DNA from 2 places in the Microbacterium sp. AG790 genome. Region 2 is predicted to be linked to the other one. Evidence: predicted binding sites of a transcription regulator. Region 2 holds the regulator's gene; the other holds the start of a gene.
The links. The regulator HrcA, encoded in region 2, represses chaperone genes, less so after heat shock. The targets are predictions, from matches to a motif close to TTNGCACTCGNNNNNNNCGAGTGCNAA.
Positions count from the first base shown of each region.

Region 1: the regulator HrcA is predicted to act here: its motif matches at 3,855-3,881, upstream of DEU37_RS09345 (DUF4209 domain-containing protein).

Region 1 is NZ_RBWZ01000008.1:301,075-308,526, reverse strand. Features, by position in the region: gene DEU37_RS09385 (hypothetical protein) at 1-454, opposite strand, end outside; tRNA gene DEU37_RS09380 (tRNA-Val) at 539-614, opposite strand; tRNA gene DEU37_RS09375 (tRNA-Gly) at 775-847, shown strand; tRNA gene DEU37_RS09370 (tRNA-Cys) at 915-985, shown strand; tRNA gene DEU37_RS09365 (tRNA-Val) at 1,014-1,085, shown strand; gene DEU37_RS09360 (hypothetical protein) at 1,212-2,135, shown strand; gene DEU37_RS14745 (hypothetical protein) at 2,360-2,779, shown strand; gene DEU37_RS09355 (helix-turn-helix domain-containing protein) at 2,766-3,233, shown strand; gene DEU37_RS09350 (hypothetical protein) at 3,226-3,612, shown strand; gene DEU37_RS09345 (DUF4209 domain-containing protein) at 3,923-5,713, shown strand; gene DEU37_RS09340 (hypothetical protein) at 5,829-6,338, opposite strand; gene DEU37_RS09335 (hypothetical protein) at 6,496-6,708, opposite strand; gene DEU37_RS09330 (hypothetical protein) at 7,181-7,381, shown strand.
Region 2 is NZ_RBWZ01000014.1:60,692-68,143, forward strand. Features, by position in the region: gene dnaJ (molecular chaperone DnaJ) at 1-726, opposite strand, end outside; gene hrcA (heat-inducible transcriptional repressor HrcA) at 779-1,816, opposite strand; gene hemW (radical SAM family heme chaperone HemW) at 1,875-3,092, opposite strand; gene DEU37_RS14530 (DUF1990 family protein) at 3,092-3,742, opposite strand; gene lepA (translation elongation factor 4) at 3,771-5,621, opposite strand; gene DEU37_RS14540 (ExeM/NucH family extracellular endonuclease) at 5,928-7,452, shown strand, end outside.

The DNA.
Region 1 (7,452 bases), on a different contig from region 2:
CGGCCGTGTTTCCCCTGCCGATGCGGGATCGTCTCGGCATCCGGGCGAGGAACGGCCGTGGCCAGGCCCCGAGGGCGAGAACGGCGAGCACGGTCTGCAGGAGCCCGGTGGCGAAGTAGATGCCGTGCAGCGGCGACCAGACCAGCAGCAGGGCGATCTCGACGAAGATCCAGATCATCATCACGAGCCCGGATGCCGCGTGCAGTCCCCATGCGACGGCGCACCGCTCTCGCTGTGCGATGATCGCCAGCAGCTGAGAGCCGCCGACGATGACACCGAGGATGAGTCCCGGCCACACCCACGAAGAGAAGGGCGTGCGCTCGAGCCACTCGGGCGGCATCCCGACACGGTCGCCGCCCACGAGCACAAGGAGCACGCACCCGGCGACGGCCGATGCCAGATTGAAGAGGGCGACGACCGCCAGCGTCACGCGGATGCCGGGGGAGACGCTCACGATCGTGACGCTACGCGTCAGCGCCGCCGGGTGTTCGACTGTTCGCCGTGAATAGCGAAACCCCCGGCGGGGCCGGGGGTTTCATGGTGGGCGATACCAGACTCGAACTGATGACCTCTTCCGTGTGAAGGAAGCGCGCTACCAACTGCGCCAATCGCCCAAGACCCGTGCGGGCCGAGACTCGATGCTACCGGATGCCGGGCGCTGACACGAATCCTGCGGCCGCCCAGACCGCGAGACACGCGCGGGCGGCGCTCGGTTTTGCGATGGCGAAATAGTCGGCTAAAGTCGATCAAGTTCCCGGGGCAACCAGGGAGCATGCGGATGTAGCGCAGTTGGTAGCGCATCACCTTGCCAAGGTGAGGGTCGCGAGTTCGAGTCTCGTCATCCGCTCGAGTGCAGGGATCGTTTTTCGAAGCGATCACGGCACGTGGGGTCAAACCACACGGTTAATCCACACGGTGGCGTGGCCGAGCGGCTAGGCACCGGCCTGCAAAGCCGTTTACACGGGTTCGAATCCCGTCGCCACCTCGCCTGATAACTGAACACGCCTGTACAGGCGCGATTGGCGCAGCGGTAGCGCGCTTCCCTGACACGGAAGAGGTCACTGGTTCGATCCCAGTATCGCGCACAAGAACAACCCCGGTCATGCGGGGTTTTTTTGTGCCCACTGAGGCGTCGTGCAACATGCGTGCAACATCGCTCCGCGACCTCGTGCAACAGTGCAGCTGCTCCGCTGTGTGACTAGAACCACAGTATGACCAGGGAAAAGTCCACGGCTTCGGCCGAAACAACACAGGATCTCGAGCTCTCCGCAGAAACCTCGTCGATCGCCGTCGGCCCCGGGGGAGAGACCGCGGAGTACGTCTTCGTCACGCCCGAGATGGCGGCGGAGTGGCTGGCCCGCAACATCGACCGCAACCGCAACGTGAAGAAGAGCCGGATCAGCGGGTACGTGAGGGACATCCAGTCCGACAACTGGGTGCTCACGGGGGAGGCGATCAAGTTCGACACCGACGGTCGGCTCATCGACGGGCAGAACCGGTGCCACGCGATCGTGTCCGCCGGCTGCGGCGCGTGGGTGCTCGTCGTTCGAGGGATCAGCCAAGAAGCGCTCGTCGTGCTTGACTCGGGGTCGGCGAGGAACACGGGGGACATGCTCGTCATCACCGGTCTGGCGGAGCGTGCGGATGCGAAGGACGTGGGCGCGATCGCACGACTGCACGTCGCGTGGAAGAAGGGTGACGTGAAGCACGCGGCTTCCCACATCGGGGGGAGCGCACAGCTCACCAAGACGGAGATGGCCGAGGCGGTCATGTCGATCCCGGACATCGACTTCGCGGCCCGGTTTGCCCGCAACGTCTACCGGTATATTCGCCTGCCCGTCAGCGCTCTCGGGGTCGCATTCCTCGAGTTCTCCGCGATAGACGTGGACGACACCGCGGAGTTCTTCAACCGCATACGCGACGGCATCCAGACGGGCCCTGGAGACCCCTTCCTGACACTATCCCGCCGCGTGGCATCCGACCTACAGGCCGGCGCCTCCCGACGCATCCTGCCCGGACAAGCGCTGTTCTACCTGTTCCGCACCTGGAACGCGTACCGCGGGGGAGAGACGCTCCTCAAACTGCAGATCGGTTCACCGCAAGCTGGGTTCGCCCCCGTGCCGCCACCTCGGTAGACCGAGCCTGCTGCGGATCACGCCAGAAGCGGGCACATCCAAAGGATCCTGCCGTTCGGACTCCCCCCGTGGCAAACTGACGTTGGCGCGAGACCATCGCGGGTTGGGGGGCTTTACATTTGCCTAAAGTTGAACGTAGACTGTTCTGTCAGGAGCAGACGCACACAGTGCATCATGCGTTGATCTCAGACCTGTCCTCACCGTCATTCGAAGCATGGTGTGAGATGACTGCGGGAGAGTGGGCCGAGGATCCAAACTTCGAGGCTGCGCCGGATGACGAGCAGATCCGCCAGTCAGCAAAACTACGAGCTGGCATCGAGTTCTTCGCTGAATACGGCTTCCCCCAAGCGTCATATTGCAATGTCAATGCACTCAACGATGGGATCTGGGAGTTCAAGCTAGGTAGAGTACGCATCTCATTCTTCGACACGGACGGTCTCGGAGGCTTTGTCCCGAAACATCGAGTGCTCGATAGACGTGATGCAGACTTCCCGGAGGATGATGACTACTGGTGGATACCGCTCTTCGATGACCAACTACGCCTCGGGCACTGCTTCGGTAAGAACAGCCAGAAGACCGAGGAAGACGACTTAGCTGAGACCATAAGGGTTCGGGAGGAGGACTTGCAGCATGATCGATCATGATCGTGTCGAGATGGCTGGGGCGCGCCTTGCTGTGAGAGTCGCGGAGCTTATCCGACTCACCATGGCTAGGTCCGAGCTAACTCAGCGGCAGCTGGCGGAGCGTCTCGGCGTTGGTGAGGCAAGGGTCTCGCAGATCCTGAGAGGTGACGGCAACTTCCATCTAGCGACAGTTGCGCGTGTCTTTGCCGCGCTGGGTTATGACACCGAACTCAAGGTCTATGACGGAGAAGACCGAGAGGTAAAGATCGTTCCGCGACGCGCGCGGCGCAAGCCGCGGAGCGCGCACTTCTCACTTGCCTTCGAGACGACCGACGGTGGCGTGCGGAACGTCGAGAGTTATGTGCGTAAGCGCCCGACTGGCCGGCCAGTCGATTTCCCGCTAGAAAAGCCGCTGGAGCGCGAGCTTGCTTCTCGGCAAATTTCGTTCACGCTTGAGGAGAGCCTCCGTGCCTGACGTAGCGCAGATCACACTGAGACGTTTCTCGGTCGAGGATCGTGAGTTTGACCGAGCGTCTGAGAGTAGCGTCCGTTCCTCGAACGCACAGATCACTGTCGAGGTGGACGAACCTGAGGTTCCATACGGGAGGCGTCTGGTCGACATTGGCTTCAAGGGCTACGTGGAAGATGAAGAGGATCCAACCTGGAGCTTCGACTACCTGGTGAAGTTCGATGTCAGCGAGAACGAGAACTGCAGTGACGAGGTGTTGGCGCACCTCGCGGCTCAAGCCGTCTATCCCTACGTTCGCATCGGGATCATGCACGCTGTTTCCCTGATGCAGAGAGGCCCTGTCATCCCCCCTGCAGGGATACCGATTTCTCTCCAGGTCAAGTGAACTCGGTTCCACGGTTCGTAACCGTGTCGAGCCAGACTTTCAACTCGTACGCCTGCTGAGGGAACGCACACGGGATCTGGGGAGTGTCCGCGACCTTCTCCGCTGCGACCCGATCGCAGTACTCGGAGTATCGCTTCGACGTGGCCACCCGGATGCTCCTGTTCTCCGGCCGAGAAGATCAGGATAGGACGGAATCTCCGACATCGGCCATCGCGGATGCGGGAGAACCCGTCCGCGGCCGTCGGGCGCTCGGCCCGCGGGAATGCTGGACGCTGCCAGAACCAAGCGCATGGCGCGGTAGTGTCCGGCTGTGAGCGACGCTGCGCGAGAGATGTTCAGAGACACCACCGCAACTGGTTGGCATGCGCTGGTAACGGTGGAAAGCCCCCTGCCGTTGGAAGAGCTGGGCGCGCTGGCGCAGGAGGTATCTAGCGAGGCAGCCAAGCGTGGTCTTGGGCTCATCGCCACTGTGGCCGGCATGGCCCTCCACGGCGACGACTGGTTCAGGCCCTACCACCCCGCCTGGCAGATGGACGGGCAACGTAGCTTAGTCCCGGAGGACTTCAGCGACGAGGAAGTTGAGTTCCTCTCGCTTCTCGCCGATCAGCCAGAAGGTAGCCAACTGAGTGCGCGTCTCGCGGACATCGTGTATCTCAGAACGCGTGACCGTGCGGATCGGTATCGATGGGCGAAGCTAGCTGTTGAGCGATGGGTTCAGGCTGGCATCACCGATGCACTGTCGTGGGAGCAGCTCGCTGGTTGGAGCAGAGCCGCAAACATTGCGGCACGCTTTCGTCTCGTAGACCTCGCACGGGCACTAACAGACGTCGGCGTGGACGCTTTCAACAAGGCTCACGCGATGGGGGCTCTTCGAGTGGCTCAGACAATGCGCGAAGCCCGCTATGTCCCCGACAACGAGCACTTTGAGGAGCAATTGGAGTCGCTCGTTGTAGGAGACATACCTGTCTTCCTTCAGAATGTGCTCCTTGAGGAGGCAATCCGATGGACACCCTCCTCAGATGAGAAGAAGAAGGCGGCCCTTCGAGCGCGGGTCGGCGACCTGTGGTGGGACGAGGCCGAACTTCGTCAGGCTGACTCGCACATGGTGGCGAGGGACCACTACGCGAACGCGCTTCGGAGCTACCGTGCAGTGCCGGCGAGGCTTCGAGACCCGCGGACCGTGGACCGGATCAATAGGCTCCCTGCGATCGTGCGGCAGGAAGGTGAGCGCACCCTCGATGAGATGCATTTGACGACGACCGATGGCATCGATATCAGCGAATGGATCGAGGGTGTGGAAGCGATCGCTGACGCGGACAGCCTGATGAGCGCCCTCGTGAGTTGGATCGACATGGCACCTCTGGATACTCTCGAGCACGCTAAAGAGCAAGCTCGCGAGCAAATGGCAGAACACCCGATTGCGTTTCTTTTCGGGCATTCAACCATTGACGAGAAGGGGCGAAAGGTCTATGACTCGAGAACTGCGGTTGGGCGCATGGGCGTTCCGGCTGATGTCTGGTCGGTTATGGTTCGCAACTACCAGATCGCGTCGGGCTTGCTGTGCCAATCACACATCGTCCCGGGGATCCGGAAGTTGAGCACACGTTGGAGACCGACGCTCGCGGAGTTCCGATTGATGGTTGAAACCTCTCCATTCGTCCCGCTCGAAATTCGCGACAACTACGCACGAGGGCTCTTCCACGGCTACTACGGACACCATGCCGAGTCCGTGCATCTGCTCGCTCCAGCGATCGAGGCGTGCGTACGGTCAGTCCTGCAGCAGGCCGGCATCGAAACCAGCCTGATCAAAGACGACGACACGGAATCCGAAATCGGCCTCACAGGTCTCCTCGATCAGCCTGGAGCAGACGAGGCGCTTGATGTCGACGTTTCCTGGAATATCCGAGCAATCTTCGCCGACCCGATGGGGCAGAATCTGCGCAACCGCGTTGCACACGGCCTCGTGTCGAGCGATGAGTCTCAGGGCGAGGGCATGCTGACCGCATGGTGGTTCGCGTTCCGACTTGCCTTTGTCCCTTATTTCAACGCGCTGAGCCGCACGCAGACCCAACGGAATGACGTCGATCGCGAAGGCGTCTGAGACCGCGACTTCTCACCAAGCCGGGCGCTGAGGTCTCCTACTGTCCAGCGGCGCGCCGAGCTGAAGAAACGCTTCAGTAAGGCTCGGCAAGGGTTCGGGTTCTCTACACGTGACGTTAGCCGCGGATGAGTGTCGCCGCGAGGTCTCGGATGGCCGCGAAATCGACCTGGCTGTTGCTGAAGGCCGGAACAGTGATAGTGCTCTCGCCGAGAAGCGCTCGGTCCAGCATGATCTCAATCTGCGCGGCCCGTGGCCACTCACGCTGTGGTTGACCCACGAGAGCCCGGTGAACGCGGACCCCGGCGACGGATGAACGGGGGATGCCCTCAACAACGGTCTCCAGCCGGGGAAAACCGCCCACGTCGACGGTAGTGAACGTCGCCTTCACGATCGAAGTAGCAGTAACGACGAGCAGAAACCCCGTTGGCCCGTTCTCGTCCTCCACCTTTGCATCGACCACCACTGGCTCCTCGGCACCGGTCAGAAGAACCAACCGAGACAGCATCTCGGCGCTGGCGTCCCCGAAACCGCTCGCAAACGAGAGGTTCGACCACATCGCCTGACTGTGTGGTGTCATGCGCTGCAGGATGGCGTTAGCACGGTCTTGGAAGTCTTCAGTGTTCATGGTGGGAACCGTACAGGTACCCGCCGACCCCTGCAGGGCATCGCCCCCTCCCCGCCCGCCCAGGGCCCTCCCGTAGGCATAGGGCCTTTTCACACACGGAGCATCACGGCGGCAGTCGCGATCAAACCAGCTATCGAGGGCGCGGTACGCCGCGATGTTAGGCGGCGTCTCGCCTTGCGACGTGCTCGGTGAGTTGCTCTCGTTGCCTGATGGTGAGCCACATCGCCTTCTCCGGGTAGAAGTCCTCGGTGAACTGCTCCCGTCGCGCCTGCCGTAGCGCAGCGGTAACGGCGTTCCGGATCACGAGATACATGATCGCGAGGGAGATAGCGAGGGCTACGACGGAGATGAGAAGCGGGGTGGCATCCATGTCCGGAGCATATAGATGATTCATGGTCGCCCACTACTAGTTCAGATCCGCCCACTGCTGGGAACTCAAATGCCAGTCGGGTCGAAGGGGCCGTCCGGAACCGGTCGCAACTCCCGCTCCTCTTGATCGCGCGCGATATCGCCACCGGGCCACCCGAAGGCCTCGGAATGCGCCTCGCGAAGAGCGACCCAGCTCGCCCGGTCAGCAAGCCACCGGTTGAAGACTCTCACACGCTCCGCAAGCGGCACTGAGTAGTCGATCGTCGGACAGGGCCGCAGGGCCGAGATGGAGATCTGAGGCGGAACTGCGCCCACCGGCACGCGCCGCCTCATCGCCGTCTCCCAGCAGGCGAGTACACGCCTCTGACACCGCTAGAGGCCGGCAGGACGTCGTCTTCGAGGCCAGGCACAGCGAGTGTCGCCAACAGCCGAGCAAGCGTGAGCTGTTGCGCGCGAATCTCCGCGATACCCGGATGCAGCCGAGCACCCTGCGACGACAAGATCATCGTCCCGTCTTCATCGACCTGGCGACGAAGGACGCCGATCGTGTCTCGCACACGGCACGCTTCCTCGAGCTGCGCAAGCTCATGCTCAGCCAGCTCAAAGTCGTTCGTCACCGCCGACCACAGCTTCTTCCCTGCAGATCCCAGCTTGCTTGGTACTCGCGTCGTTGACATGGGTTTCTGATCACCGTCCTAAAGGGCTGTTCATTTCGTGGGGCGGGGGGAGGGATCGCCTGACCCCG
Region 2 (7,452 bases):
GTAGAGGTCGCCGTTCGGACCGCCCGCCGGGCCGACCTCGCCCGAGCCGGGCAGCTGGAGGCGCAGGCCCGTCTCCACGCCGCCGGGGATGTCGACCGACACCGTCCGCCGTGCGCGCACGCGGCCCTGTCCCTGGCACGTCGCGCAGGGGTACGGGATGGTCGTGCCGTAGCCCTGGCACGTGGTGCAGGGCTGCGAGGTCATGACGTTGCCGAGAAGACTGCGCACGGTGCGCTGCACCTGACCCGAACCGTGGCAGATGTCGCACGTCGCCGGCTGGGTGCCCGGCTGGCAGCACGATCCCTCGCAGGTCTCGCACAGCACCGCCGTGTCGACGTCGATGTCACGGTGGGTGCCGAAGACGACATCGCCGAGATCCAGCGTCACCCGCACCAGCGCATCCTGGCCGCGCTCACGCCGCGATCGCGGTCGGCCGGCCCGTGCTCCCCCGCCGCCGAAGAACGTTTCGAAGATGTCGCCGAATCCGCCGAAGCCTGCGCCGCCTCCGCCGAAGGGCGAGCTGTCGCCGCCCATGTCATAGCGTTGGCGCTGCTCCGGGTCGCTGAGGACGTCGTACGCGTGGGTCACGAGCTTGAAGCGCTCCGACGCGTCCGCTCCGGGGTTGACGTCCGGGTGCAGCTCGCGCGCGAGACGCCGGTACGCCTTCTTGATCTCGTCGGGGCTCGCATCGCGGGACACGCCCAGGACTTCGTAGTGGTCGGCCACAATCGCCTTTCCTGCCCTGCCGGGCGCGGGTCGGTGTTCGGGAGCGCGACGCTCAGCGGGACGTGTCGTCCTCGTCGAGCAGTCGGCTCAGATAATGCGCGACGGCGCGGACCGCCGCGAGGTTGGTGGGGTAATCCATGCGGGTGGGGCCGAGGAGGCCGACGCGGGCGCGGGTGCCCGTTGCGTCGTACTCGCTCGTGAGGATGGAGGCCTCCGTGAGTCCGAAGGGCTCGTTCTCCCGACCGATGCTCGCGGCGAGACCGTGCTCGTCGGCGACCATCTCGCCCATCAGACGCAGCAGGGTGACCTGCTCCTCGATGGCCTCCAGCAGCGGGTAGATGCTGCCGCGGAAGTCGCCCTCGCGCCGCGCGAGGGTCGCACTTCCGGCCATCACGAGCCGGTCCTGCCGGAAGTCCTCGAGCTCCTCGCCCACGATGCGCGCGACGGTGCGCAACGCGGCGTCGATGCGGGTGCCGTCGGCAGCGGATGCCGAGAGAGCCTCGATGGCGGCCGCGGCCTCGCCGACGGGCTTGCCCGTGACCAGCCGCGCGATCGCGGTCTTGACCTGTCGGGCGGCATCCTCGGTGAGCTCCTCGGCCAGGAAGGCCACGCGCTGGGAGACTCGCCCGGTGTCGGTCACGACGATGACCACCACGCGCGGGCCGCCCAGATGGACGAACTCGATGTGCGTGACGTTCGCGCGCGCGAACGACGGGTACTGCACGATGGCGACCTGTCCGGTGAGCTGCGTGAGGGCGCGCACGGTGCGCATCAGGAGCTCGTCGAGATCGCCCGGATCGCTGAGGAACGACGAGATCGCCGAGCGCTGCGCCGTGGACAACGGCCGCAGGTCGGCGAGATGGTCGACGAACACGCGGTAGCCCTTGTCGGTGGGTACGCGTCCGGAGGACGTGTGCGGCGCGGCGATGAGCTCCTCGTCCTCCAGGAGCGCCATGTCGTTGCGGATGGTCGCCGCGGACACGCCGAACTGGTGACGTTCGACGATCGCCTTGCTGCCGACGGGCTCATGGGTGTCGACGTAGTCCTGCACGATCGCGCGGAGGACCTGCAGGCCGCGTTCCGAGACCATCGCTCCTCCTTGTTGGCACTCAGGGTCGTCGAGTGCCAATATTACCGCGATCGCGCGGTCAGGCGGTGAGGGCGCGCACCACGGCATCCGCCAGCAGGCGGCCGCGGCGGGTGAGGACGACGCGGCCGCGCACGGCGGAGGACCCGTCGATGAGCCCGTCGGCGATGAGTGCCGCGATCGCGTGACGACCCTCTTCGGTCAGCTCGGACACCGCGATGCCCTCGGCGATCCGCGACCGCAGGAGCACGTCCTCGAGTCGCCGCGCAGCGGCATCGGGGCGCTCCCGCGCCGCCGCGGGCGACGTGCCGGCGGCAAGGCGCTGCGCATACGCCGCGGGGTGTTTGACGTTCCACCACCGCAGGCCGTCGACGTGGCTGTGCGCGCCGGGGCCGTAGCCCCACCAGTCGGTGCCGCGCCAGTACGCGAGGTTGTGGCGGGAGCGGTGACGGGGCGCCGTCGCCCAGTTCGACACCTCGTACCAGCCGAACCCGTTCGATGCGAACGCCTCGTCGGCCAGCTCGTACATGTCGGCCTGGAGGTCGTCGTCCGGCGCGGCGACCTCTCCGCGGCGGATCTGGCGCTCGAGCTTCGTGCCCTCTTCGATGATGAGCGCGTACGCGGAGATGTGGTCGGGTGCGAGCGCCACAGCTGCCTCGACCGAACGACGCCAGTCGTCCAACGCCTCCCCCGGCGCGCCGTAGATCAGATCGACGCTCACATCGAGGCCGGCCGAGCGCCCCGCGTCGACGGCCGTCTGCACGCCGGCCGGATCGTGGGTGCGCTCGAGTGCGGCGAGCACGTGGGGCACGGCCGACTGCATGCCGATCGACAGCCGGGTCACGCCGGCCTCCGCCAGCTCGTGTGCCATTGCGACGGTCACCGTGTCGGGGTTGGCCTCGACGGTGACCTCGGCGTCGGCGGCCAGCGCGAAGGCGGAGCGGATGCCGTCGAGCATCCGCGCCAGATCTCCCGCGGGAAGCAGAGTGGGCGTGCCGCCGCCGAAGAAGACGGTGGATGCCGCGCGGAGGGGCCCCCGCGCCGACAGCACGCCCCGTGAGAGCGCGATCTCGCGGAGAACCTCGTCGGCGTACGCGTCCTGGCGCGCGCCCCGGAGCTCCGTGGCGGTGTAGGTGTTGAAGTCGCAGTAGCCGCAGCGCACCCGGCAGAAGGGCACGTGCAGGTAGACGCCGAAGTCGCGGGCGGGGTCGATCGAGATATCGGGCGGCAGCGCGCCGTCGATCGGCGCGGGGTCACCGAGCGGGAGGGCGGAGCCCATCAGGCCGGCGTCGTGTACAGCGGAGAGATGGCTTGCAGGTATCCGCGGAACAGCTCACGACGGCGTCGCTTCACCAGCGCCGGAACGACGCGGTAGAGCGTGGCGACGGGACGGTCGAAGGCACGCACCGTGAAGCGTACTTCGTCGTTGTCCGCCCAGGTCACGACGAACGACTCCTCGCCGCTGACGACGGAGTCGCCGACCGTCCCCAGAGCGAAGCCGACGCGCCGGGGCTCTTCGATCGCGTAGATGACGCGCAGCTCGCCGTCCGCGTTCATGCCCTTGACGTGTCCGCGCACCCGCACCGTCGTTCCCGCAGCCACGTACGGGGTCCCGTCGGCGTCGAAGCGCTGGTCGGCGTCCAGGCGACTCGCGACCATCGGATTGCCGTCGACGTCGTAGCCCACGCCCGTGTACATCGGTCCGGCAGCCGGACGCACGTCCGAGATCGTGAGGCCCGCTCCGCGCAGCGCCGTCCACGACAGCAGCGCGTCGGCCGACGACTCGAAGCGGGCGTGGCCGCTGCCGAGCAGCCAGGAATCCTCCGCCGGAACGCTGCTCTCGGGCGGATAGCTCATGAGGTCGTGCGCCTGCGTGGCGCCGACGGCGGCGTAGTCGACAGTGTCGTCCTGAAAGCTTCCGCGACGCATGATGTCCAGCCTAACCGGGGCGTCCGGCTTACTTCTTGTCCTTGCCTTCGACATCACCGGAGAGCGCGGCGATGAAGGCCTCCTGAGGCACCTCGACGCGACCGACCATCTTCATGCGCTTCTTGCCCTCCTTCTGCTTCTCCAGCAGTTTGCGCTTGCGGGTGATGTCGCCGCCGTAGCACTTGGCGAGCACGTCCTTGCGGATGGCGCGGATGTTCTCGCGCGCGATGATCCGCGCGCCGATGGCGGCCTGGATGGGCACCTCGAACTGCTGGCGCGGGATGAGTTTGCGCAGGCGTTCGGTCATGAGGGTGCCGTACGCGTACGCCTTCTCCCGGTGGACGATCGAGCTGAACGCGTCGACCTTCTCACCTTGCAGCAGGATGTCGACCTTCACGAGATCGGCCTCCTGGGATCCGGCAGGCTCGTAGTCGAGGCTCGCGTAGCCCTGGGTCTTGGACTTCAGGTGGTCGAAGAAGTCGAAGACGATCTCGCCGAGCGGCATGTTGTAGCGCAGCTCGACCCGGTCCTCACTGAGGTAGTCCATGCCGAGGAGCGTTCCGCGGCGCTGTTGGCAGAGCTCCATCACCGTGCCGACGTAGTCCTTGGGCAGCAGGATGCCGACCTTGACGACCGGTTCCGAGACGCTCGCGACGCGGCCGTCCGGGTACTCGCTCGGGTTGGTGACCGTGACGGATTCGCCGGTGTCGGTCGTGACCTCGTACGTCACTGACGGGGCCGTGGTGATCAGGTCGAGGCCGAACTCGCGCGACAGACGCTCCGTGATGATCTCGAGGTGCAGCAGGCCCAGGAATCCGCAACGGAACCCGAAGCCCAGCGCGACGGAGGTCTCCGGCTCGTACTGGAGTGACGCGTCCGACAGCTTCAGCTTGTCGAGCGCCTCACGCAGATCGGCGTAGTCGCTGCCGTCGATCGGGTAGATGCCGCTGAAGACCATCGGCTTGGGGTCGGTGTAGCCGGCCAGCGCTTGTCCCGCGGGCTTGCGGTGGTTGGTGATCGTGTCGCCGACCTTCGACTGGCGCACATCCTTCACGCCGGTGATGAGGTAGCCCACCTCGCCGACGCCGAGGCCCCGGGTGGGAACCGGCTCGGGGCTGGAGACACCGATCTCGAGCAGGTCGTGGGTCGCTCGCGTGGACATCATCTGGATGCGCTCGCGCGGTTCGAGTTTGCCGTCGACCATGCGGACGTACGTCACGACGCCGCGGTACGCGTCGTAGACGGAGTCGAAGATCATGGCGCGCGCCGGGGCGTCGGCGTCGCCGACCGGCGCGGGGATGCGCTCGACGATGCGGTCGAGCAGCTCCTCCACCCCCATGCCCGTCTTGCCCGAGACCCGCAGCACGTCGGCGGGGTCGCCGCCGATGAGGTTCGCAAGCTCCGCGGCGTACTTCTCCGGATCGGCGGCGGGCAGATCGATCTTGTTGAGCACCGGAATGATCTGGAGGTCGTTCTCCAGCGCCAGGTAGAGGTTCGCGAGGGTCTGCGCCTCGATGCCCTGCGCGGCATCCACGAGAAGGATGGCGCCCTCGCAGGCGGCGAGCGAGCGCGAGACCTCGTACGTGAAGTCGACATGGCCGGGCGTGTCGATCATGTTCAGTGCGAAGGTGCCGTCGGTCGTCGCCCACGGCATGCGGACGGCCTGCGACTTGATCGTGATGCCGCGCTCGCGCTCGATGTCCATACGGTCGAGGTACTGCGCACGCATATCGCGGTCCGAGACCACGCCGGTGATCTGCAGCATGCGGTCGGCCAGCGTGGACTTGCCGTGGTCGATGTGGGCGATGATGCAGAAATTGCGGATCAGCTCTGGAGGGGTCGCAGACGGCTCGAGAGGCTTCAGGGCGCGCGGTGACATGTCCCGAGCAGTCTACCGGCGTCTGCGGCGACGCCCCCGCGCCGCTGCGCGCGGGACTCTAGCGTGCCCGTCGCGCGACGCGCCAGGGCCGCGCAGGATGAGAAAGAGTTAACCGCTCATTCTCTTGCCGCCGCGATCCGCGCCACAGAAGCTCGATCTCACGTTCGATGGGACCGGATGTCGTGCGGCGTTCACTTCGGTGAAACCTTTTCGTCTCACAGCCACCTCATCATCGGCACTCAATCACCGAAGAGGACCGCCGTGTATGCGGCTGTCCGCTGTTGCATGCGAAACCAGGGAGAACACGTGTCAGATCCGACACCGGACGCCATGCGTCCCACCGCCGAGAGGCGGAAGCGACGCTCGATCGTCGCCGCCATCACCGCCGGAGCCCTCGCCCTCACCGGCGCGGGTCTGGCCGCTCTTCCCGCTCGGGCGGCGGTCTCCGCGGACGCCGCCGTGCTCATCAACGAGGTATACGGCGGGGGCGGCAACAGCAAGGCCACCTACACGCACGACTTCGTGGAACTCGTGAACGTCTCGTCGGCGCCGGTCAGCCTCGACGGCTGGACGCTGCAGTACGCCGCAGCAGGCGGCGACAACAAGTTCTCGGCGCAGCCCCTCAGCGGCACCATCGCCGCCGGACGCACCTTCCTCGTCCAGGAGGCGAAGGGGCAAGGCGGGACGACGCCCCTTCCCACACCGGATGCCGTCGGCTCGCTCGCGCTGAGCGGGACGACCGGCAAGGTCGCCCTGGTCTCGAGTGCGACCATCGTGACCGGACCGAGCGACGCCGATGTCGTCGACTACGTGGCCTGGGGCTCGTCCGCGACACCCGCGGCCGGCTCGCCCGCACCTGGCACCGAGAACCCGACCAGCATCTCGCGTAACGCATCGCACACCAACACCGCCGTCAACAGCGCGGACTTCGCCGTGGGCGCCCCCACTCCGCAGAACTCCGCCGCCGGCGCGGAGCCGACGCCTGGGCCGACCGGTACCGCGTCCCCCACTCCCCAGCCGAGCGCAACGTCGACGCCGACGCCGACTCCGCAGCCGACGTCGACGGCACCCGCGGGAACCGACACGATCACGCCGATCGCCGCGATTCAGGGATCCGCCGACAAGACGCCGCTGAACGGTCAGACCGTCACGACGGAAGGCGTCGTCACCGCTCACTACGCGACGGGCGGCTACAACGGCTACGTCATCCAGACGCCCGGAACGGGCGGCACGGTCGATCTGAGCACCCACACGGCATCCGACGCCATCTTCGTCTACGCGAAGACTTCGGCCGTGGCCAGCGAGGTCGCCCTCGGCGACACCGTGCGCGTCACCGGCAAGGCGTCCGAGTTCAACGGTCTGACACAGCTGACGGTCGATGCAGGCACGGCGCGCAAGATCGATGCGGCTGCGGCCCCCAAGCCCGTCGTGCTCAGCACATGGCCGGCCTCGACCGCGCAGCGGGAGAGCCTCGAGTCGATGCTCGTGAGCGTCACCGGCACCTTCACGGTCACCAACACCAACAACACCAACCGTTACGGCGAGGTGGGCCTGGCCGCAGGATCGGGCGTGCTCCGTCAGCCGACGGACGTCGCTCGCCCCGGCAGCTCCGAAGCCGCCGCGGTCACGGCGGACAACCTCGCGCGCGGCGTCGTCCTCGATGACGGCGGTTCGCTCGACTACGCGGCGCGTGCCAACAACGGGACCGGCGCGCTCCTGAACGGCGACCTGACTCCGGCCTACGTCTCGCTCGACAAGCCGGTCGTCGTCGGCGGCACCGCATCGTTGAGCGGCGCGTTCGTGCTCGATTACCGCAACAACACGTGGAAGC